3 regions of the Mesorhizobium sp. 43Arga genome follow, and region 3 is predicted to be linked to each of the others. Evidence: predicted binding sites of a transcription regulator. Region 3 holds the regulator's gene; each other region holds the start of a gene.
What was found. Region 3 encodes LexA, which represses DNA repair genes until DNA is damaged. Its sites were predicted from a motif close to TGTTCNNNNTGTGTTCNG; they were not measured.
Positions count from the first base shown of each region.

Region 1: a site for LexA is predicted at 3,966-3,983, ahead of ACWGS8_RS25810 (sel1 repeat family protein). Genes of this name have one in related genera too.
Region 2: a site for LexA is predicted at 3,930-3,947, ahead of parE (DNA topoisomerase IV subunit B). Genes of this name have one in related genera too.

Region 1 covers NZ_JBSKBO010000008.1:214,049-221,888, reverse strand. The annotation lists gene ACWGS8_RS25835 (endonuclease/exonuclease/phosphatase family protein) at 1-1,004, opposite strand, end outside; gene ACWGS8_RS25830 (AMP nucleosidase) at 1,137-2,600, opposite strand; gene ACWGS8_RS25825 (hypothetical protein) at 2,717-2,911, opposite strand; gene ACWGS8_RS25820 (hypothetical protein) at 2,951-3,106, opposite strand; gene ACWGS8_RS25815 (DUF2147 domain-containing protein) at 3,327-3,668, opposite strand; gene ACWGS8_RS25810 (sel1 repeat family protein) at 4,106-4,372, shown strand; gene ACWGS8_RS25805 (branched-chain amino acid ABC transporter substrate-binding protein) at 4,798-5,919, shown strand; gene ACWGS8_RS25800 (acetyl/propionyl/methylcrotonyl-CoA carboxylase subunit alpha) at 6,002-7,840, opposite strand, start outside.
Region 2 covers NZ_JBSKBO010000014.1:30,770-38,609, reverse strand. The annotation lists gene ACWGS8_RS31515 (AAA family ATPase) at 1-1,067, opposite strand, end outside; gene ACWGS8_RS31510 (hypothetical protein) at 1,103-1,372, opposite strand; gene ACWGS8_RS31505 (type II and III secretion system protein family protein) at 1,377-2,822, opposite strand; gene cpaB (Flp pilus assembly protein CpaB) at 2,853-3,758, opposite strand; gene parE (DNA topoisomerase IV subunit B) at 4,017-6,074, shown strand; gene ACWGS8_RS31490 (FUSC family protein) at 6,119-7,840, shown strand, end outside.
Region 3 covers NZ_JBSKBO010000003.1:169,090-176,929, reverse strand. The annotation lists gene kynU (kynureninase) at 1-801, opposite strand, end outside; gene ACWGS8_RS13485 (ABC transporter permease) at 821-1,744, opposite strand; gene ACWGS8_RS13480 (ABC transporter ATP-binding protein) at 1,750-2,529, opposite strand; gene ACWGS8_RS13475 (ABC transporter substrate-binding protein) at 2,589-3,575, opposite strand; gene ACWGS8_RS13470 (GntR family transcriptional regulator) at 3,727-4,500, shown strand; gene lexA (transcriptional repressor LexA) at 4,879-5,616, shown strand; gene ACWGS8_RS13460 (ComEC/Rec2 family competence protein) at 5,610-7,840, opposite strand, start outside.

The DNA of each region.
Region 1 (7,840 bases), on a different contig from region 3:
TGCGGCTTGGCTGACAGGTCGCTCGCCGCGAGCGCTGTGGCGTGGTCATTCCCAGGCTGCTTGTCGTCAGGGCGTAGCGTGAACTCGACTAGCACCGGCAGATGGTCGGAGCCGGTGTCCTCGAGCCGCTTTGACGACAGGATCGTCAGCCCGCCCTTGCTGAACACCTGGTCGATCGGCAGGCCTGCATAGCGGCGCAGGATGTCGGGCAGTGTCCGGTGGATCCAGGTCGGCCCGGCCGACGGCATGACGGTCAGTCCGCCGAGAGCCGCGACCCGCCGCACCGCCGCGCTCCACGGCACGGCGTTGCAATCGCCGGCCATGATCGCGGTCTGGCCCAGCCCGCCCAATGGCTGCGCCAGTTCGCCGATCTGCCAGTATTGCTCCTTCGGCCACGGCCAGCTCAAATGGATCGCGGCGACATCGACGTCGATCCCGCCGAAATCGATGGTGGCGGTCGCCATCGCGCCGCGCGGCTCGCAGCGTGGCGCTGTGCCGGCAACGAACGGCCGGCGCGACAGCAGCGCCACCCCGAACATGCCGTTGGGGTAGGGGCACAGGATACGGTAGGGATAGGCGCTGGCGATGTAGCCAAGCTCTGTCGTCCACATCTGCGACACCTCATCCAGGGTGATCACGTCCGGGTTGGTGCGGCCAATCAGGGAGAGCACTTTCTTCGGTGTCGGGTTGTTGAAGCGCAAATTCATCTGCAGCAGGCTGTAGACAGCCTGATCGGCGGGCTTGGCCACCGCCGGCTGTGGCCAAAGCCTCGGCAGTGCGCTTGCCGTCGTGGCCAGGCAGGCGATGGCAAAGAGCAGTCCCGCCGCGGCTTGCAGTCGGAACGGGCTGGCAAGCAGCAGCAGTGCCAGAAGCGCCATGAGCAGGCTGAAGTGCATGCGGAAATGCGAGAAGGAATCGAAAGCTGGATGCAGCGTGCCGAAGAACCCGGCCAACAGCGCGGCCGACAGCGCCGTCATCGCCAGGAATGCCAGCCCAGCTATCATTTTCAAGCGCGCGCCTGTCATCATCGAGGTCGTGTCTGCCGAATGCCGCCTGACGATCCGTTCCATCTGCTTATCGGCAGAATTGCGGCCTGGGCAAGACGACGAAATGCCTCGCCCAGGGGCTGCGGTCGCCTATTGGAACGCTGTCTCCGAAAAACTCCGGAGCTTGCGCGAATGCAGCCGCTCCATCGGCATCTCGGCCAGCTTCTCCATCGCCCTGATGCCGATGGTAAGGTGCTGCGCCACCTGGCGCTTGTAAAACTCCGTCGCCATGCCGGGCAGCTTCAACTCGCCGTGCAGTGGCTTGTCGGAAACGCACAGCAGCGTGCCGTAGGGCACACGGAAGCGGAAACCATTGGCGGCGATCGTCGCCGATTCCATGTCTAGCGCGATGGCGCGCGACTGCGACAGGCGCTGCACCGGTCCGCGCTGGTCGCGCAGTTCCCAGTTGCGATTGTCGATGGTGGCGACCGTGCCGGTGCGCATGATGCGCTTCAGATCGTAGCCGGACAGGCCGGTGACTTCGGCGACCGCCTCCTGTAGCGCCACCTGGATTTCCGCCAGCGGCGGGATCGGCACCCAGACCGGAAGGTCATCGTCCAGCACGTGATCTTCGCGCACATAGGCATGTGCCAGCACGTAGTCACCGAGCGCCTGGGTGTTGCGCAGTCCGGCGCAATGGCCAAGCATCACCCAGGCATGCGGCCTTAGCACGGCGATATGGTCGGTGATCGTCTTGGCATTGGAAGGGCCAACGCCAATGTTGACCATGGTGATGCCGCCATGGTTCGGCTTTTTCAGGTGATAGGCCGGCATCTGCGGCAGGCGCGCCGGTCCAACGCCTTCGCTGGGCGCCTTCTGTCCGGCTTTGGTCACGACATTGCCCGGCTCGACAAATTCCGCGTAACCGCCGCCGCCCTTCTCCATCAGGTCGCGGGCGCGGGCGACGAACTCGTCGATATAGAACTGATAGTTGGTGAACAGCACGAAGTTCTGGAAATGCTGCGGGCTGGTGGCCGTATAATGGGTCATGCGGTGCAGCGAATAGTCGATGCGCTGCGCCGTGAACGGCGCCAGCGGCCTTGGTTCGCCGAACGCCACCTCGAACGTTCCGTTGGCGATCTGGTCGTCGGTGCCGTCGAGATCCGGCACGTCGAACAGGTCGCGGATCGGCCGCTTGATGCGCTCCGCGGCAGCCCCATCGACGTAAGTTCCCTCCAGGAAGGCGAAATGCAGCGGAATGGGCGTGGTCGATTCCGAAACCGTGACCGAGACACCGTGGTTGCGCATGATCAGCCGCAACTGTTCGATCAGATAGCGCTCGAACAACTGCGGCTGCGTGATCGTGGTGGCGAAATGGCCGGGCGTCGGCATGTGGCCGTAGGCTTGGCGCGAGTCGACCTGGGTGAACGAACTCGTGGTGACGCCGATCTCGGGGTAGAAGGCGCGGTAGCGCTTGCTGCTGTCGCCGGCGGCCGACGCCAGGGCCGCGAAGGCGTCGCGCAGGAACTTGGTGTTGCGGTCATAAAGTCGCTGCAGGGCGGCAACGGCTTTTTCGGCGCTGTCGAAGCTTTGCCGGCCAAAAGGCTCGGGCATGACGACGGATTCAATGGCTTGAGGGTAGATTCGCTTTTCCATGGCTCAATATAGAGACTTGGACGGGCGGTTGGGAGGGGGCTCGCCGCCGAAGGCGCCCAGAGCGCCATTTTTCTTTATCCCCGCTGCAGGCTGACCAGCAGCACGAAACCCACGCCGGACTTCTTCAGGGCTGGCGCCTCGATCGTCGAGCCAGTATCGGCGCGCATCATCGGCACCGCCAGGACCGGAGCGGCCAGAAGCACCAGGATAAGCACCGCCCGCGGCAGCAGCCGGAGGGTCTTGAGGGTGTTGGCGGCGGTGCGGGTCATGATCTCTGAGCTTTTCTTTTCGAGGTCCGGTTCTTTGTCTCAGTGGCGAAGATTGGTCGGGCAGGCGAGGCGGCATAGTCTGGTGGCTTCGTCCCAGGCGCGGGGAGAACGGCCCGCTTCGGCGACGAGGATGGCGAAGAACATTCCAAACAGGCTCATCAGCAGGCAGACGATGGTGAAGCGGCGAGCAAGCATTGGGGTCGTGTCTCCTTCAACACGCCGGAGAATGCCCCAACGCCTCTGAACCGGCTCTGATGCCGGCGTTCATCTGCGGTTCAAATTGATTGACGGGATCTGGGCGGGTCGTCGCCGGCCCGTGCCACCGGCAGCGGGGAAAGAGCCCAGGGCTTGACGAGCCGCTGAAACGAAAACGGGGCCTGTCAGGCCCCGTCAGGATGTCACAAGGATAGGTCGATCAGAGCTTGTGCCAGGTCTGGCTCTTGCAGATCAGTCCGCCGAGCACGCAGCCGCTCATCTTGAGCGAGGTGCCCGACAATGTCGCCTTGCCCGAATAGGTCTTGTCGTTTGCAGGATCGGTGATGCTGCCGGCATATTTGTTGTCGCCCGCGGCCTTGAGCGAGCCGATCGTCTTGCCGGCATATTTGCCCGATTTGAGCGTGATGGAAAACTCGCCGCTGCCTGAAATGGCCGCGGTATCGCCGGCTTGCGTTTTCCAATTGCCCTCGATCGGATCGGCCCACGCCGCACCCGCCATGATCAATGTGGCTGCAAGAGCCAGGCTGACTTTTCGAAACATGTCTTGCTCCCTTTGGATAGCCGGCCGAATTCTCCGCCTCGCCGGTCTGCCGCTTACGCAAACGCAAGCTAATCCAGCTCCCCGCAAAACAAAAGCGGTGCCGCAACGGAAGACTTTGGGATTTTGAAGCCGCCTGAATTGGCTGTGTCGGCGGGGAAATGAAACGACCGGCACGTGCTGTTTGTTTCCCGTGGTTAGCGGAGTGTTGATCGAGGCTCGGAAAATTTTCGTCAAATTTGACGAAAATCGGCGGAATTGCTGGCTTCGTATCCTTAACGAATTTCTATGTTTACCTCTTGTTTTAGCTTTGTTTTCCTCAAATTAAGCACGCCATTTAACGACGGATTCAAGCCTGCTTGGCATTCTCGGAAGCATCGAAAGAGCGGCCCGGACAAGACGAACGGAGGCAGCTCTCGGGAGCCAGACAGGGGACTAAAATGGCACGTTTTGAAATGCTTGAAGCAGGTTTCGGCGCCATGGGGGCAACTGCCCAGGCCGACATTCTTTTCGAACTGGGCATGATGTATGCGACCGGCCGCGATTGCGACACCGACGTCGTTGCCGCCCACAAATGGTTCAACATCGCCGCCATCAAGGGATCGGCCCGCGCGGCGGAACTGCGCTCGGAACTGTCGGCCGCCATGTCGAAGGTCGAGATCGCCAGGGCGCTGCGCGAAGCCCGCGAATGGATGACCATGCACTAAAGTACCGGCAGACGGGGACGCTCCGGCCAAGACCGCTCCAAGACGGTCGGGCCAAACAGGGATAAGGCTGCGCAGACAGCCGGGCCACAGGCCATCAACAAAGAGAATGCGGCAGGCAGGATGGGCCAAGCCGTACGACGGACCATGATGCCGAAAAGAATCCGGTTTTCGGATCAGGGCAGGGAAGACGGGGAAGGCCACGTTGGGGTTCGCGGCGCGGGGGCGCTGGGGAAACAGCCCGATGGGCAAAAAAGCCACGACCAGCCGGAACAAGGCTGGCGTGGCTTTTTGCGTGGATGAGGGCTCGCAGGCCCAATCGAGCGGCGCCAATGCGCCTAGACAGGCACAATGAAGGATGAAATTGTCCCGCCTCTCTGGAAGAAGCGCGGCCGGGGGCCGCGCGTGAGTGGAGGAGTTCTATTGCCATGAAAAATATGAGTATTTTCAGCGCGGCCATCTTCGGCCTGATGATGAGTGCGCCGGTCGCATTCGCCGACGACATCACCGTTTCGGTGGTCGGCCCGATGACCGGACAGCTCGCCACCATCGGCGATCAGTTCAAGCAGGGCGCAAAGGCTGCGGCAGACGCCATCAACGCCGCGGGCGGCGTCAACGGCTCGATGATCAAGCTCGACATCGAGGACGACCAGTGCGATCCCAAGCAGGCCGTGTCGGTGGCCAACCGCATCGTCGCCAACGGCGTCAAGTTCATCGACGGCCATGCCTGCTCGGGCTCGAGCATTCCGGCCTCGGCCGTCTATGCCGAGGCCGGCGCGCTGATGATGAGCCCGGCTTCCTCGAACCCAGTGCTGACCGACGCGGCCGCCAAGGCCGGCTGGCCGACCATCATGCGCCTCTATACGCGCGACGATGCACAGGGCGCCTTCATCGGCCCCTGGATCGCCAAGAAATATGCCGGCAAGAAGGTCGTCATCCTGCACGACAAGAGCGCTTACGGTCAGGGCGTGGCTGATGCCGTCAGGGCGACCATGAACACTGGCGGCCTCAAGGAAGTCTATTATGACGCCATCAACCCCGGCGAGAAGGACTATTCGGCGCTCGTCACCAAGCTGAAGGATCTCAAGGCCGACGTCGTCTATTTCGGTGGCTACCATCCTGAAGCCGGCCTGATCCTGCGTCAGTCGGCCGAACAGAACCTGAAGTTCCAGCTGATCATGCCGGACTCGATCGCCTCGCCGGAATTCTGGCAGGTTGCCGGCCCGGCTGGCGAAGGCACCATGTTCGTCTTCCCGTCGGACCCGCAGGCAAAGCCGGAAGCCAAGGCGGCGGTCGAGAAGATCAAGGCCGGCGGCTTTGTGCCGGAAGGCTTCACGCTGTTCTCCTACGCCGTGGTCCAGGCTTTCGCCGAAGGGATCAAGCGTGCAGGCAGCGACGATCCGGCCAAGGTTGCCGAAGCGTTGAAGAACGGCACGCCGATCAGCACCGTTGTCGGCGACGTCACCTTCGACGAAAAGGGCGACCTCAAGAATGCCAGCTACGACATCAACCAGTGGCATGACGGCAAGTACGCGCCGATCGCGCAGTAATCCCGCGTAATGATGTAATCCAAGGAAATGGCCGGGTTTCGCCCCGGCCATTTTGTTTACGGTCCGCGAAGCGCTCCGCTTGTCAGCCTGCGGCAGCGGTCTGGGCGCTCTGTTCCTCGACGAACCGCACCAGCACCGTCCCGTCGGTGACCTGCGCTCCTTCCACAGCGATCTCGGCAACCACCCCATCATGCGGGGCGGCGATGGTGTGCTCCATCTTCATCGCCTCGAGGATCAGGAGTGCTTGTCCCTTGATCACCGCGTCGCCCTTGGCCACGCGCACCAGCTTGACCAGACCCGGCATCGGCGCGCGCAAGCTGCCGGAAGCGGCAGTCGCGTCATCGCTCCGTGCCAACGGGTCCGATACCGCGAATGTGTAGCCGACGGCGCCTTCGAACACCGTGATGTGGCCGGGCCAGCGGGCGAGGCGGGGAGCGGCGCGAAAATCATGCGAATTGGTGCTGTCATAGGGCGCATCGAGCGCCACCTGGAAGCGCCCGTCCGACCGCACCGAAACCTTTGCCAGTATATCCGTCTCGCCGAACTTCAGCCGCGTGCGACGCGCCACGCCGTGGAAATGCGCATAGCCGGCAAGCGACGACCATGGGTCGTTCGATGGCGGCAAAGCTGCCGCACCGGAGGCGGCAAGGGCTGCTGCCGAGATGATCTCGCCGGTCGGCGGCGCGACCTTGGTCAGTGCCGCCTGATGCCGGTCGATCAGGCCGGTGTCGACGTCGCCATCACAAAAGTCGGGATCGGCGGCAAGGGCGGCGAGAAAGCCGGTGTTGACGGTGGAACCAGCAATTTCGGTCTGCGACAGCGCCGCGCCGAGCGCTTCCAGGGATGCTTGCCTGTCCTTTGCATGGACCACCAGCTTGGCGATCATCGGGTCATAATAGGGCGAGATGGCATCGCCGGCCCGCACGCCGGTCTCGACGCGCATCGTCGCGCCCTCGGGGGCCGCCTCAGGGAACTTCAGATGATGCAGCGTGCCCGTTGCGGGCAGGAACCCCTTTGCGGCATCCTCGGCATAGATGCGCGCCTCCAAGGCGTGGCCGGTCAGCGCGATCTCGCTCTGCGTCTTCGGCAACTTTTCGCCGCTGGCAACCCGCAACTGCCACTCGACCAGATCGGTGCCGGTGACCATTTCGGTGACGGGATGCTCGACTTGCAGGCGGGTGTTCATCTCCATGAACCAGAAGCGGTCGGCCTTGAGACCTTGCGAGGCATCGACAATGAATTCGATGGTGCCGGCGCCTGAGTAGCCGATCGCCTTGGTGGCCTTCACCGCCGCTTCCGTCATCGCCTTGCGCAGCGCTGGCGTCATGCCGGGGGCGGGGGCTTCCTCGATCACCTTCTGGTGGCGGCGCTGCGCCGAGCAGTCGCGTTCATAGAGATGCACGGCATTGCCGAAATTGTCACCGAACACCTGCACTTCGATGTGCCGCGGTTTGTCGACATATTTTTCGACCAGAACGCGGTCGTCGCCGAAAGCAGCCTTTGCCTCGCGCCGGGCGCTGGACAGCGCCTCGGAGAAATCATCGGGATGCTCGACGCGCCGCATGCCCTTGCCGCCGCCGCCGGCGCGCGCCTTGATCAGCACTGGATAGCCGATCTCGCGTGCCTTGGAGGCAAGCAGGACGATCTCCTGCGCTTCGCCATGATAGCCCGGAACGACGGGAACGCCGGCTTTCTCCATGAGCCGCTTGGCGGCATCCTTCAGCCCCATGGCGCGGATCGAGGCCGCCGATGGGCCGATGAAGGTGAGCCCCGCCGCCACTACCTGGTCGACGAAATCAGGATTTTCCGACAGGAAGCCATAACCGGGATGGATGGCCTGCGCCCCCGTCGAAAGCGCAGCCGCGACGATCCGGTCACCGCGTAGATAGCTTTCGCCAACCGGCGAGGCGCCGATATGAAC
Region 2 (7,840 bases), on a different contig from region 3:
CCGCGGTCAACCGCCTCGCGTACCAGCCGGTAGTTGTTGGCGATGCCGCCGACAAAATGCTCGCCAAGGATCTCCTGGACGTCCGCCTGCTTGATGCCGTTGTCGAACATCTTCTGCTCGAAACGGTTGACGATAACGTTCGGCTTCACTTCCTTGCCGGCGGTCTCGTAGACAGCCTGGATCAGCCTTTGCGTGTGGCGCAGGCACGGCACCGTCATTTCGGCGACGATATAGAGCTTGTTGGAGCCAAGCAGCACGGTCTCCGTCCAGGGAAACCAGGTGCGCGGCATGTCGATGACGACATTGTCGAAATAGGCCGAGACGAGGTCCAGCATGCGCACCACGACATCGGTCTTGAACGAGCGCATCTCCGCCGGATGCGTCGGTGCCGCCAGCACGCAAAGCCCGCTGGCATGCTTGGACAGCATCACGTCGAGCAATTGCCGGTCGAGACGTTCGGGCTGGTTTTCGATCTCGGTGATGTCGAAACGCGGCTCAAGGTCGAGATATTCAGCACAGGCGCCCTGCTGGAAATTGAGGTCGACCACGCAGGTCGAGGCGCCGCGCGTCACCGAGTGATGCAGCTGGAACGCGGTCTGCAGCGCCAGCGTCGTGGTGCCGACGCCGCCGGCGGCCGGCATGAAGGTGTAGATCTGCGATTCAGTGTTTTCCTCACGCCCCGGCCCTTGCAGGGCCCGCACCACCGAGCGCACCAGATCGGCCGTGGTGATCGGCTTGACCAGGAAGTCCGCGACCTTGAGCTGCACCAGGATGCGCACCGCGGCGGCGTTGAACTCCTGGGTGACGACAACCACCGGCGCCTTGCCCTCCAAACGGCGCATGACGCGCTGCAGCGACTCGACCTCCTCCAGTCTGGCCGCGTCCATGTCGACGATGATGGCGCCGAAGTCCGCCTCCTGAATCTCGCCGCGCAGTTCGGTGACATTCTTTTCCACCGTCGAGAGCTGGATGATCTCGGAGGCGGCGAATGCGGTCCGCGTGTCCTGCACGAAGGTCCTGTCCGTCGATACGAGCAGGATCTTCTTGGTCTTGATGCCGTTTGCCATTTTTGTCAGCCTGTGAGCGCGATCGCCCGTTGGGGTCAGTTGCCCGTGGTCTTCTGCGATGCCTTCGAAGCGGCGGCCTGATCGGGCGTAACCGGCACGGCATCGCCACGCTTGGCAGGCACGAGAAGCCTTGTGTTCTGGACGCCGTACTTCCAGGGATCGACCATCTGCATGACGGTGTTGGCGGCCTGGGCTTCGCCGGCGCCCGGCGTCGCCCCTTCGGTGCGCACGTAATCGTCGCTGGTGCAGCCGCCCGCCAAACCGGCAAGAAGCAGGGCGACACTCGATCTCAGGACCAGACGCATGGCTTCAGTCCTTCGGCAAGTCGAGGAAGTGCCCGACCGTGGTGGCGGGAGCGGTCCGTGTGGCGCTGCCATCGGCCAGCGCCAGCGCGCGGCCGGTGTCCGATGCCTTCACTTCCTCGGTGTTGTTGAGGAAATAGTCGACATTGCTGGCCGGCCGCGTGCCGTCGGTCGGCTCGACCATTTTCTTCGACGGATCGACCGGCTTGACCAGATAGGGCGTGACGATGATGACCAGATCGGTCTCGCGCCGCTGGTAGGATTTCGACGAGAACAGCGCCCCGAGCACCGGCATCTTTCCGAGGCCGGGAATGCGCGACGTGGTGATGTCGTTTTGCGACTGCAGCAGTCCGGCGATCATGAAGCTCTGGCCGTTCTTGAGATCGACCGAGGTCTTGGCGCGGCGCACGATGAAGCCCGGCACGGAGATCGTGCCGATGTTGTAGGAAGACGACGCATCGATGGAGGAGACTTCCGGCGCGATGTCGAGGCTGACCAGCCCGTCCTTGAGCACGGTCGGCGTGAAGTCCAGGCTGACGCCGTATTTCTTGTAGCTGACGGAGATCTTGCCGTTGTCTTCAGAGACCGGGATCGGGAATTCGCCGCCGGCCAGGAAGCTCGCCGTTTCGCCCGAGCGGGCGATAAGGTTCGGTTCCGCCAGCCGGCGGGCGAGGCCGCGCTCTTCCAGCGCCTTGATGGCGATATCGATCGACACGCCGTTCGACAGCAGCCGGCCGATGATTTCGCCCGTGCCGGCCGCCGGCACGGTTCCTGGGTCGAGCGAAACATCGCGCCCGCCGAAACCGTAGGCAAAATTGGCACTGTATTTGGCGCCCAGGTCCTGCCCCGCCTGGCGGTTGATCTCGACGAAGCGGACGTTGAGCTGAACCTGCTGCGACGACGAGATGTTGACCGAGTTGATCACTTCCTCGGTGCCTGAAAAGCGCGTTGCGATCTTGTTCGCCTTTTCAGCGGCGACCGCATCATCCGCTTCGCCCGACAGCACGACACGGCCATTGGCCGAACCGACCTTGATCTTGGCGTCCGGCACGCTGGCGCGGATGGTGCTGGCCAGTTGATCCGTGTCGAGCGTCACCTCGATGTCGACGGTGCCGACGAGCTGCTTCTTCTCGTCGAACAGCGCAATGCCGGTGGTGCCGAGATTGTTGCCGAGCACATAGAAGGATTTGTCGGTCAGTGGATTGACGTTGGCGATCTCGGGATCGCCGATGACGATCTGGTAGAAGGCGGCACTGGTCACGATCGTCTTGGGCTTGCCCTTGGCGACCTTGATCGACGCGTTCTTGGTCGCCGAGACATAGACGATGTCGTTGTCCGCCTTAGCCACGTCGGGCAAGGCGAGCATTGCGCCCGCAATGAGCGCGGCAGCCATCGCCAGAACGCGCGCAAAGCGCGATCGATCCATCATTCGATATAGGGTACGCATCAACATTGCCCTGTCCCGTCCGGTCCCCACCGGCTTTTACTTCTGGTCCCGCTCAGGAACCTGATATTCCTCGGCCTTCGTGCCGCGCGTCACGATGACCGTCTTGAATTTCGGCTTCTCCGGCTCCTTGGTCATAGCATCGAACAGCGAGCCGGCCGCGGCCTGAGCCTTGGCCGCCACCGATCCGCCAAAGGACGAGATGGTGGTGACGCCGTTCTTGAGGTCGCCGCCTTCGCTGGCGGAGCGCAGCGACAGCGACAGCGTGCCGACGGTGCGGGCAAGCGCCACTTTCTGCGCGCCTTCTGTCGTCACTTCGATGGTCACGGAATTCGTGATCTGCGGCGTCGTCTGGCGCTCGTCGGCACCCTGGCCGACACTCAGCACCTTGGCGTCGGCAACGACGATCTCTGAGGTGACGGTCGAACCGGCAGCACCTTGAGCGTTCTTGGCGACTTCCTGGATTTCGCCGGCATCGCGCGTCAGCACGACATCGACGCGGTCGCCCGGCGTGACGAAACCGCCGACACCGGCGATCTCGTCGGTGCGGATGGTCACCGCCCGCATTCCGGGCGTCAGCATGTTGGAGAGCGTCGCGCGCCCGTTCGGCCCCGACAGCTTGGTCAGCAGCACCGGTTCGTTGACCTCTATCGGCGACAGCACGATGCGATCGCCCTCGCCGAGCAATCCGTCGATGGTGGCAAAGGCGCCTTGCGGCAGTGAATCCTGCGGCCACGGGATTTGGACCAGCTTGGCGCGGTCGAGTTCCTGGCCGTAGCGCAGAGGCGCTTTCGCCACGACGATGGTCTTGAACTCGATCCTGGGCGCTACCGGAGCGGTCATCGACGCCGTCTTCTCCTCGGCATCGGCCTTGGCCTGGCTCTTGACCCAGAAATCCGCGGCAAAGATCGAGATCGCGCCGAAAACGGCGGCGATACCTATCATCGTTATGGCCTTGCCCCTCACGCCGAAAACCCCTGATGCCCGTCGTTTCTTATTATGTTGGGCTCACGCTAGGCCGCTTTGTTAAAGAATCAGGAATGTAGAACGGTGGTATTGGACCTATTTCCGCCCGCTTGGTTATCGAATGGTTTTAGGATAAGACGGGTCAAATCCCCGAACGTAACAGGAACCTCCGTCGCTTGGCGCCCGAAAGCATGGCAGTATCGACGGGTGATTCGCAGCACCGGACCTATGGCAGGCATGGACGACAACAACGATCTCTTCGGCAATATGGACAAGCAGCCGCAGCCGGTTCGCACACCGGCCCGCCCGGCCGACCCGCTTGTGCAGGCTGCAGCCAAGCGCCCGGCCGCGACCAGGGATGGCAGCGAGGGCTATAGCGCCGCCGACATCGAGGTGCTCGAAGGCCTGGAGCCGGTGCGCCGCAGGCCAGGCATGTATATTGGCGGCACCGACGACAAGGCGATGCACCACCTGTTCGCCGAGGTCATCGACAATTCGATGGACGAGGCGGTTGCCGGCCATGCCACCTTCATCGATGTCGAGCTTTCGGCCGACGGGTTTCTGACCGTTACCGACAATGGCCGCGGCATCCCGGTCGATCCGCATCCGAAATTCAAGAAGCCGGCGCTCGAAGTCATCATGACGACGCTGCATTCGGGCGGCAAATTCGACTCCAAGGTCTACGAAACCTCCGGCGGCCTGCACGGCGTCGGCGTTTCCGTGGTCAACGCGCTGTCGGATCATCTCGAGGTCGAGGTCGCGCGCGGCCGCCAGCTTTATCGCCAACGCTTTTCGCGCGGCATACCGGTAAGCGGCCTGGAGCAGCTTGGCGAAGTTCACAACCGGCGCGGAACGAAAATCCGCTTCCATCCCGACGAGCAGATCTTCGGCAAGGGCGCGGCCTTCGAACCGGCGCGGCTCTACCGCATGACGCGCTCGAAAGCCTATCTGTTCGGCGGCGTCGAAATCCGCTGGACCTGCGATCCCTCGCTGATCAAGGAAAAGGACCAGACGCCGGCCAAGGCGGAGTTTCATTTCCCTGGCGGCCTGAAGGACTATCTCAAGGCATCGCTCGGCGACGACTTTCAGGTGACGCGGGAAATCTTCGCGGGAAAAAGCGAAAAGCAAGGCGGCCATGGCTCGCTCGAATGGGCGGTGACCTGGTTCGGCGGCGACGGCTTCATCAATTCCTACTGTAACACCATCCCGACCGGCGAAGGCGGCACCCACGAGGCCGGCTTCCGCAACGTGCTGACCCGCGGCTTGCGAGCCTATGCCGATCTGGTCGGCAACAAGCGCGCCTCAATCGTCACCTCCGAAGACGTCATGATCTCGGCGGCCGGCATGCTGTCGGTGTTCATCCGCGAGCCCGAATTCGTCGGCCAGACCAAGGACCGGCTGGCGACGATCGAGGCAATCCGCATTGTCGAGACCGCGATCCGCGATCCGTTCGACCATTGGCTCGCCGACAATCCGCAGGAGGCCTCAAAGCTGCTGGAATGGGTGATCGCGCGCGCCGACGAGCGGGTGCGCCGACGCCAGGAAAAGGAAGTGTCGCGCAAGAGCGCGGTGCGCAAATTGCGCCTGCCGGGCAAGCTCGCCGACTGCACGCAGAATGCGGCGGCCGGCGCCGAACTGTTCATCGTCGAAGGTGACTCGGCCGGCGGCTCGGCCAAGCAGGCACGCGACCGCGCCAGCCAGGCGGTGTTGCCGTTGCGCGGAAAAATCCTCAATGTGGCCAGTGCCGGCAATGATAAGCTGGCCGCCAACCAGCAGATATCGGACCTGATCCAGGCGCTCGGTTGCGGTACGCGCTCAAAATACCGCGACGAGGATTTGCGCTACGACCGCGTGATCATCATGACCGACGCCGACGTCGACGGCGCCCATATCGCCTCGTTGCTGATCACCTTCTTCTACCAGGAAATGCCGGCGCTGGTGCGCGGCGGCCATCTCTATCTGGCGGTGCCGCCGCTTTACTCGATCCGGCAAGGCGGCAAGGTCGCCTACGCTCGCGACGACGCGCACAAGGACGAGCTCCTGCGCACCGAATTCACCGGGCGCGGCAAGGTCGAGCTCGGCCGCTTCAAGGGCCTGGGCGAGATGATGGCCTCGCAGCTCAAGGAAACCACAATGGATCCGAGGAAGCGCACGCTTCTGCGGGTCGATGTGATCGACGCCGAGGCGGCGACCAAGGACGCGGTCGACGCGCTGATGGGCACCAAGCCGGAAGCCCGCTTCCGCTTCATCCAGGAACGTGCCGAATTCGCCGAAACGGAAGTGCTGGATATCTAGCCGCTGGCCAGTTTAGCTTGCGCTTCCGATATGGAGACCGGCATGTGACCTGGGCGCGGCTGAAAGCCTATTTCGAGACGAGCCTGGCCGGGTTGACACAGCCGACGCGCTCGGACTGGATTTTCGCCCTGCGCACCGTTTCGGCCGGCCTGATCGCGCTGCTCTCCGCCTATGCCCTCAAGCTCGACCACCCGCAATGGGCGATGATGACGGTGTTCATCGTCGCCCAGCCGGTCGCGGGCATGGTACTGGCCAAGGGTTTCTACCGTTTGCTCGGTACGCTGGCGGGCGGGCTGGCGGCGATCGGCATCACCACGGTCTTCGGCACCAACCCATGGGTTCTGGTGACGGTGCTCGCCGCCTGGATCGGCATCTGCACCTTCGTTTCCTCATTGCTGCGCAATCCCGAAGCCTATGGTGCGGCACTTGCCGGCTACACGGCGATGATCATCGGCCTGCCTGCCTTTGGACAGCCGCATCTGGTCGTCGACCTCGCTGTCGCCCGTTGCGCGGAAATCGTGCTTGGCATCGTCTGCGCCGGCGTGACCAGCCGGCTGATCCTGCCGAAACTGGCCAGCGATGCCATCATCTCGCGGCTGAAACGCTGCATTCTCGACCTTGCCACCTACGCCGCGGGAGCCTTCTCGGGAGGTGATACAGCGACACTTTCGGCACTGCATCGCAAACTCGTCGCGGACACCCAGACACTCGGCGAAATGCGCGCCTATGCCAGGCTGGAAGCGCCGAGTTTCGCGCCGAGAGCCCATCCGGTCCGGCGCACCATCGGACAATTGCTCTCCGCCCTGTCGGCGGCTCGCACGCTGCATTCTCACGCCGCTCCAAAGAACGCCGCCCTCATCCCGGTGCGGTCGGAATTGCAGGCCCTTGTCAGCGATTTGGCGGCAAAGCCCGGCGCACTGGACGATACGGCACCCTGGGTGGAACAGCTCGACGCGATCGCGGTCGAGGCCCGGCAGATGCCCGATGCCTCGGTCGACCAGGGCGACGACAGGGTCGGCACAATCACCCGCCTCACCATAGCCGCCGATTTCGCCGAGGCGCTCAAGCAGGTGCTGCGCGGTCTCGACGCCTTGCGCACCCCCGTCACACGTACCGGCCGCGGCAGCCGGCAGCCTGCGCTGGTGGTGCACCGCGACTACCCCGGCGCATCGCGCAATGCCGTTCGTGCCGCCCTTGCCCCCTTGCTGGTCGCGGCCTTCTGGCTGACGACGAAATGGTCCGAAGCGGCAGGCACGGTCATTCTCGTTGCCGTCGTATCCAGCCTTTTCGCCGCTCGACCCGATCCGGTGCAGGTGTCCTGGGGCTTCTTCAAGGGAACGCTGCTGGCCTTGCCCTTTGCCTTTCTCATCGGCCAGATCGCATTGCCTGCTTTGCCGGGCTTCGGCTGGTTCGTGCTGTTTGTCGTGCCGATCCTGGTGCCGACGGCACTGGGCATGGCCAATCCGCGCTATGTCGGCATCGCCACGGCCTTCGCCATCAACTTCCTCGCTTTCCTCAGCCCGCATCAGGCGATGACCTACGATCCTGGCCCGTTCTTCGCCGGCTCGGCGTCGGTGCTGGTTGGCATCCTGCTGGCGATTGGCGTCTTCATTGTCGTGCTGCCTGCCGATCCGTGGCTCGCGGCAAACCGGATCGTGCGGGCCATGCGCGAGGATTTGGCAAGGCTTTGCCTGCACGAGCGCGTGCCGAGGCGTTCGGCCTTCGAGAGCCTCGCCTATGACCGCATCAACCAACTGATGCCGCTG
Region 3 (7,840 bases):
ACTTTGTTCAAAAGCGAAGGGCCGCGCATGGCCCCACCAGCCGCTCAGCGGCTGATGGACATCGTCGTGATGGCGCTTCGCGGCATAGATGAAGGCGGGCGCGCCTGGACCGCCATTGAGATATTTGTAGGTGCAGCCGATGGCGAAATCTGCGTTCGCGGCATCGAGTTCGACCGGCAATGCGCCGGCCGTATGGCAGAGATCCCAGACGATCAGCGCACCGACCTGATGGGCCTTGCACGTCAGGGCGGCCATGTCGCGCAATTGTCCGGTTTTGTAATTGACGTGGTTGACCAGGATGACGCCCACGCGCTCGTCGATCAGTTCCTCAATGGTGGGCGCATCGACGCCTTCGAGCCGCAGCACCGTGCCCGGCCGCGTCGAGGCCACGCCTTCGGCCATGTAGAGATCGGTCGGGAAACTGTCGCCCTCGGCAACGATGACCGAGCGGTTCGGCCGCATGCCAAGGGCTGTATGCAGCACCTTGTAGATGTTGATCGAGGTCGTGTCGCAGACCACCGTCTGGCCGGAAGCGGCGCCGATCAGCCGCCCGAGCTGGTCTCCGAGCGCGACCGGCATGTCGAACCAGCCGGCGGTGTTCCAGGCGCGGATGAGGTCCTGCGCCCATTCCTGCGTCGCCGCCTTTTGCAGCTCGTTGAAGACGGCGGGCGCCGCGGCACCCAGCGAGTTGCCGTCGAGGTAGATCACACCTTCCGGCAAAATGAAGCGGTCGCGCATGGCACGCAGCGGATCCGCCGCATCCATGGCTTCGATTGCCGCGAGACCGATCGTTGTACGCATGATTTGTGATATTCCCTGGTTATTCACGGATCGCTTCGCGCGCCGGCGCGGGTCCCCGGCTGCGCTTGAGGCTGGGCAAAGCAAGCATGGCGAGCACGAACAGGCCCGTGGCAAGCTTCAGGTCGGGGGGCGGCATGCCGGCGGCGAGGCAGAATGACACCAGCTGGTAATAGATGATCGCGCCGGCAAAGGGGGCCAGCAGCTGGCGCCAGACCGCCTGCTTGCCGACGACCGCCTCGCCGATCATCAGAGCGGCCAGGCCGTTGATGAGGATGCCCAATCCCATATTGACGTCGGCAAATCCCTGCGACTGCACCATCAGCGCGCCGCTCGAGGCCGAAAACGCGCTTGCCAGCCCGACACCGCCTATGGTCGCCGCCCAGACATTGATGCCCTGCGCCTCGGCCATGTCGGGATTGGCGCCGACGGCACGCACGGCGGTCCCCTTCTCGGTCCTGAAGAACATGTAGAGTGCTGCGAAGACTATGAGCGCGAGAAGGCCGGCGACGACGATCTTGCTGGCCGGAAAACCCGGCCGGGCGAACGGCACCCAGTCGAACACGGTGGGCGAGCCGAAAACCGAGAGGTTGGACTTGCCCATGATGCGAAGGTTGATGCTGTAGAGCATCGTCATCATCAGGATGCCCGCGAGCAGCGTGTGGATGCGGAAGCGCAGATGGATGAAGGCGGTGCAGCAGCCCGCCGCAAAACCCGTCACAAATGCGACGACGATGCAGGTCAGCGGCGATACGCCTGCGGCAAGAAGCACGCCGCAGACGCAGCCGCCCAGCGGAAAGGCGCCCTCGCTGGTCAGATCGGGAAAATTCAGCATGCGGAACGGGATCATGATGCCGAGCACGACAAAGGCCAGGATCAGGCTTTGCGCCAGGGTCACCGGCATGATCGCGACGAAGCTGGTCAGAACGTCCTGAATAAAGCCCATGGTGATCAGCTCGCCAGCAACATGCGGTCGGTCTTGATGGAAAAATGGCCAATCAGATCGATAACCGTGACCCTGGCCTTCTCCTCGCCGGTGACCTCGAGCAGGACCCGGCCCGCATCGAGCATGATCACCCGGCTGCCATAGTCGACGGCGTGCTGCATGTTGTGGGTCACCATCAGCGTGGTCAGCTTCAGCGCGTTGACGGCGCGCACTGTCGCCTGCATGACGATCTCGGCCGTGCGCGGGTCAAGTGCCGCTGTATGCTCGTCGAGCAGCAGCAGGTCCGGAGATCCGCCGACGGCCATGATCAGCGACAGGGACTGACGCTGCCCGCCCGAGAGCAGATCGACGCGGGTGTCGAGACGGTTTTCAAGGCCGAGGCCCAATATCGACAGGCGCTCCTTGTAGGACGCGAGCCGCGCGGCGTTCAGCCCTTGCCGCAGCGTGCGTTTTTGGCTGCGCAGATCGGCCAGCAGCATGTTTTCCGCCACGGTCATGCTTGCGGCGGTGCCGCGCATCGGATCCTGGAAGACGCGCGCCAATCTTGTGGCGCGCTTGTACACCGGCAGGGCTGTCACGTCGGCGCCGTTGATCAGGATCTTGCCGGTATCCAGAACAAGGGCTCCGGAAATGGCGTTGAGCATGCTGCTCTTGCCGGCCCCGTTGGAGCCGATGACGATGCCGAACTCGCCGGTGGCCAATGACAGGCTGAGGCCGTCCAGCGCGACCTTCTCGTCGGCCTGCCCCTTGTAGAATATTTTGCGCGCGGATCGGATATCGAGCATCATTCCTCCCTGGCGTGAAGGGCGACGGCGCCGACGCCATCGCCCCTTGCAGCTCGATATCAGTCGACGATGCAACCGCAATCGGCCATCGAGGCCGGTATCTCGATGCCGAACGCGGCCATCGCCTTGCGGGAAATCGTTGCCATGTGATCCTTGTACGCCGGGCGCGACGGCGCGATCGTCTTGGGATCCTTGCCCTTGAGGATCTCGGCGGCGATGTTGCCGGCATTGACTCCAACCTGCGTGTAATTGACCGCAAAGCTTGCCGGCACGGTGCCGTTGCGGACCGCGCTGTCATCGGAGTTGACGATCGGGATTCCGGCCTGGCGAGCGGCCGCGGAGACAGCAGCGATCGCCGGCTGGATCAGGTTGGAGGCTGGGCCGTAGATCACGTCGACCTTGCCGGCGAGCGAGGCGATGCGTTGCTGGATGTCATTGACGTTGTCGACGCCGACTTCCACGACCTCGAAGCCCGCCGCCGGCGCCGCCGCCTTGATCTTTTCGATCAGGGCAACGTCATTGGCCTCGCCCGGATTGTAAGGCACGCCGAACCGCTTGGCGTTCGGCAGCAGTTTCTTGGTGAAGGCCATCACCGCGGCGACATCCTGCAGATCGCTGGCGCCGGTCATGCCTTCATCGCCGGCGTCCCATGACGGCACCAGCTTGGCCGCCACCGGATCGGTGACCGCGGCGAAAACGATCGGAATGCTGGAGCCGGCAAGCGCCTTCTTGGCGATCTGGGAGACCGGCGTGGTGATGGTGTAGATCAGCTTGGGCTGCTCCGCCTGCAGCTTGGCAATCATCTGCGGCACCAGCGATGCATCGAAATTGGTATGGCTTTCGGTGTAGACGACGTCCTTGCCCTCGACAAAACCTTTGTCCGTCAATGCCTTCTTGAAGCCGGCTATGGCAGCGTTGAGCTGCGGATGCTCGCCGAAATTGGCGATGCCGATGCGTATCTGATCGGCCGCGGCGCTGCCGGCGCTGACCATCAATGCGCCTGCCAGGGCCAATCCCGACAGCCAAGCGGACTTCGACTTCATCATCATTTCCTCCCAGATTTGATCAGCGCCGCTCACAGGCGGCAACTGCGGGGATCATGGTCAGTCCCTCGCTGTGTGTCAAACATTATATATAATTCTTGCCATGCGCCACCATCATATATAATTTTCCAGGCCCGATGATAGACGGATCGCGATGCAGGATCAGAACAGCTCCACGAAGACCGAGGCGGCCTATCAGCTGCTGCGGCGAGATATCCTGACCACCCGCCTCATGCCGGGCGCGCCACTCAAGCTGAGTGCGCTGCGCGCCACATACGGCGTCGGCTGGACGCCGCTGCGTGAAGCCCTGTCCCGGCTTGAAGCCGAGCGCCTGGTCACCGCCATCAGCAATCGCGGTTTTGCCGTCGCTCCCGTGTCGCGCGCCGAGCTCGAGGACCTGGCGCGCGCAAGGATGGTTGTCGAAATGCCGCTGTTCCTGGAATCGATCGCGAACGGCGGCAGGGAATGGGAGGACGCGGTCGTCACCGCTCACTACCGGCTCTCCCGCTGCAAGACCGCGGTCGACGACCCTTCCGATGCGGCCGTCGACAAATGGGACGAGAGCCACGAGGCCTTCCATGCGGCGCTGTTGAGCGCGGCGACGTCCAACTGGCTGTTGCGCTTCCGCTCGACGATCGCCGATCAGCTACGGCGGCATCATCGGTTTCTCGGCCTGGCGCCGACATTGCGGGCGGCTGCCGGCCTCAAGGATGGCTATGGCGAGGCAATGGACGCTTTGCGCGAGGCGATCGCCATCGAGCATCACACCGCGATCATGGAAGCGGCGCTCGATCGCGATGTGGAGCGGGCCAAGGCGCTAATGACAGCGCATATCGGCTACACGCTGCATGTCTATGTGCACAGCGAAGACAGTGGTGCCAACACCTACACTGCGCGCGCCGGCAGCCTGAAAGCCGTTTCCGGATGAGGCTGCCGCGGTTGTCCCGATCCCAGCGGTCGAGCCTGCCCAAAGCCAGTGATCGTTGGCGTTTTGATTTCGTTTCGTTCCGCCGGAAATGGATCGACAAACCATACAAATCCGGCCCGTGAACGCCTCTCAAATGCCTGATGCCAAACCGCATTCAGGAGTAGGCCACAGGCCATTAACCAAAATGATTTCAATGCACGTAACGGCAGCGGAAGCGGTCGATCGCTGCCCGCTCCCAGGGGCAAAAAATTTCCGACGTCTTAACAAATTCATTAAACTTTAAACAGTTGCAGAACACAACTGGAACAGATAGTGTTTGTTCTGGGTTTGTTTTTCGATTCTGGTTCAACCCGTCGTTCAATGCCTTGGGGGGCCGCCATGCTGACACGCAAGCAACATGAACTGCTGATGTTCATTCATGAACGGCTCAAGGAAAGCGGTATTCCGCCATCCTTCGACGAGATGAAGGAAGCGCTCGATCTCGCCTCCAAGTCAGGCATCCATCGCCTGATCACGGCATTGGAGGAACGCGGCTTCATTCGCCGGCTGCCCAACCGGGCGCGGGCGCTGGAAGTGCTGCGGCTGCCGGATTCGATCGCACCCGGCCTCAACGCGGCAAAGAAGTTCTCGCCGAGCGTCATCCAGGGCAGTCTCGGCCAGGGCGGCCTTGGTCGCCAGATCAAGCCGGCGCCATCGCGCTTGCCGGCGGCCGGCAATGACGACGACGCGGTCTCTGCCGTGTCGATCCCGGTGATGGGCCGTATCGCCGCCGGTGTCCCGATCGATGCCATCCAGCACCAGACGCATTCGATCTCGGTGCCGCCGGACATGATCATGGGCGGCGAGCACTATGCGCTGGAGGTCAAGGGCGACTCGATGATCGAGGCCGGCATCTTTGATGGCGACACGGTGATCATCCGCAACGCCGACACGGCAAGCCCGGGCGAGATCGTCGTGGCGCTGGTCGACGAGGAGGAAGCAACCCTGAAACGGTTCCGCCGCAAGGGCGCCTCGATTGCCCTTGAAGCCGCCAACCCGGCTTACGAGACGCGGATTTTCGGGCCGGACAGGGTCAAGGTGCAAGGCAAGCTTGTCGGGCTGATCAGGCGCTACTGAGCAGGAACGGCCGGCTTTTCGGATTTTTGATAGGGCGGCAGCCCCCTCGCCTCACGCGAAAACTTTCGCTGCTCGTGCCAGGGCCGATACGGCCCGTCCACCGCGAAGCTGATGATTGGCGGACCGGTCGCCGATTGGCGGTCGAAGAAGACGGCGGCACTGCCCTTGCGGGCAAGTTGCCGCTTGGTAACGACAAGAACCAGCGGATTGTGGCAGGCATCATAGCCCGTCGCGTCATTGACGACGATCAAATCGGCGAAGCCGCAGGCTTTCCAGGTGTCCTCGCGGTCTTCGACATGCGCGATGATTGCACCGGATGGGTGCCGGGCAAGACAGACGCCATCCGTGCAGTAGAACGGTGCTCCCGGCGGCAGATTGACGGCATCGGCGATGTCGAATTGCCCGTCCGCCTTGTCGAACATCTCCGGCACGACGATGGTTTCGGACACCAGCGCGCGTTTCCAATTGTCGACGGTGAACTCGTTCGGGCGAGCCCGGCTGACCGCGAGTTCGCCGCCGCCGATCGGCAGTGCGACCAGCCGCGCATCTTCCGAGATAAGCACATCGGGCGTGCGCGTATCCGATACAGTCAGCAGGCCGGCAAGCGCGAATGGCAGTGCCGCGAGCCGCAGCCAGGTCGTCGCCATCGTCGCGATGACCAGGGCGATGGTCACCAGCAGGACGGATTGCTGCGAAATCAGCCCGACCGCATCGACCGGTGAGCGTTCCGATATCCACGCCGATATGGCTATCATCGCCGTCAGGCCCTTGCCCATCAGGTAGAGGGTCGGCGCATCCAATCCGAATGGCATCAGCAACGCGCTGGCAACGGCCAGGAACATCACGGCTGACACGATCGGCATGACGGCCAGATTGGCGAACAGGCTGAGCGGCGACACTCGCTGGAAATGCCAGATGGCAAACAGCGCCGTGGCGCAGCCGGCGATGATGGAGGTCATCGCCAACCCGCCCGTCGCCAGCAGGAATTTTCGCGTGAGAAAACCCGGCAGGGATCGCTTTGGCGGTGGCGGTCTCGCCTTTCCCGCATGATGATCCGCCCAGCCGGCATAGGCACCGATCAGCGCCGCGGTCGCGGCGAAGGACATCTGGAAGCTCGGGCCGACGACCTCATGCGGCGAAACCACAATGACGGCGATCGCCGAGATCGCCAGATTGCGCATGGTCAGCGCTGCGCGATCGAACAGCACGGCAATCAGCATCACCGCCAGCATGATGAAGCTGCGCTCGGCAGCGACGACGACGCCGGAAATGACGAGATAGGCGGCGATCGAGAAAAGGGCCGCGGCGGCCGCGTATTTCTTCACCGGCCGACGCGCGGAAAAATCCGGAAACAGCGCGAAGCCGCCGCGCAGCAGACCCATGATGGTGCCAGCGACCAGCGCCATATGCAGTCCCGAAATGGAGATGATGTGATAGATGCCAGTGCGCCGCATCGCCTCGTTGATTTCATCGGGAATGCCGGCGCGCACGCCGACGATCAGCGCCGCCGCGATCTCACCTTCAGCACCGCCGACCGTGGCCCTGATATGGTCGGCGATGGCTTCACGGGCATTTTCTATCCCTGAGAAAAGGCGGGCCGTGAGCGGCATCTCGTCGTTGGTGGCGGAGACAAGCTTTGGATTGCCGAGAAAGAAACCGCTGCCGCCAATGCCGGCAAAATAGCTGTCGAACGAGAAATCGTAGCTGTCGGGCCGCACCGGACCGGTTGGCGGCAACAGCTTGGTGTAGCCGGTGACCAAGGAACCGGCGGTCATGTCCGCCGGGATGTCTCGCGCCGAAAGCCGGACCCTTTCCGGCGCATAGCGCAGTTTCGGCCGCGCGGTCGACGTCACGTCGATGGTCAGCCGGATGCGGCCGGTCTCCATCCGGTCGAGCGAAACGACGCGGCCGGTCACTTGCGTCGAGATTTCCGAACCCAACATCTGGGTGCCCGCACGCCATGTCTCGACCTTGGCGGCAAGCAGGCCAAGCGCACACAACAATGCCGCCATGAAGCCCAGATGGGTTTTCGGCCAGGAGCGCGAAACAAGCGCACAGACCGCCATCAGCACGACGACCGCGACAGGCTTTGCAAAATCAGGCTCCGCCGCGAGCGAATAATAGCCGATCGCACCAGCGGCCAGACAAACCGGCACCAGCAGGAAGGCGACGCCCCGGTCAAGCTCGAGCTCCGCTGCGCTCGCCGCACCGTGGCGCAGGCGAG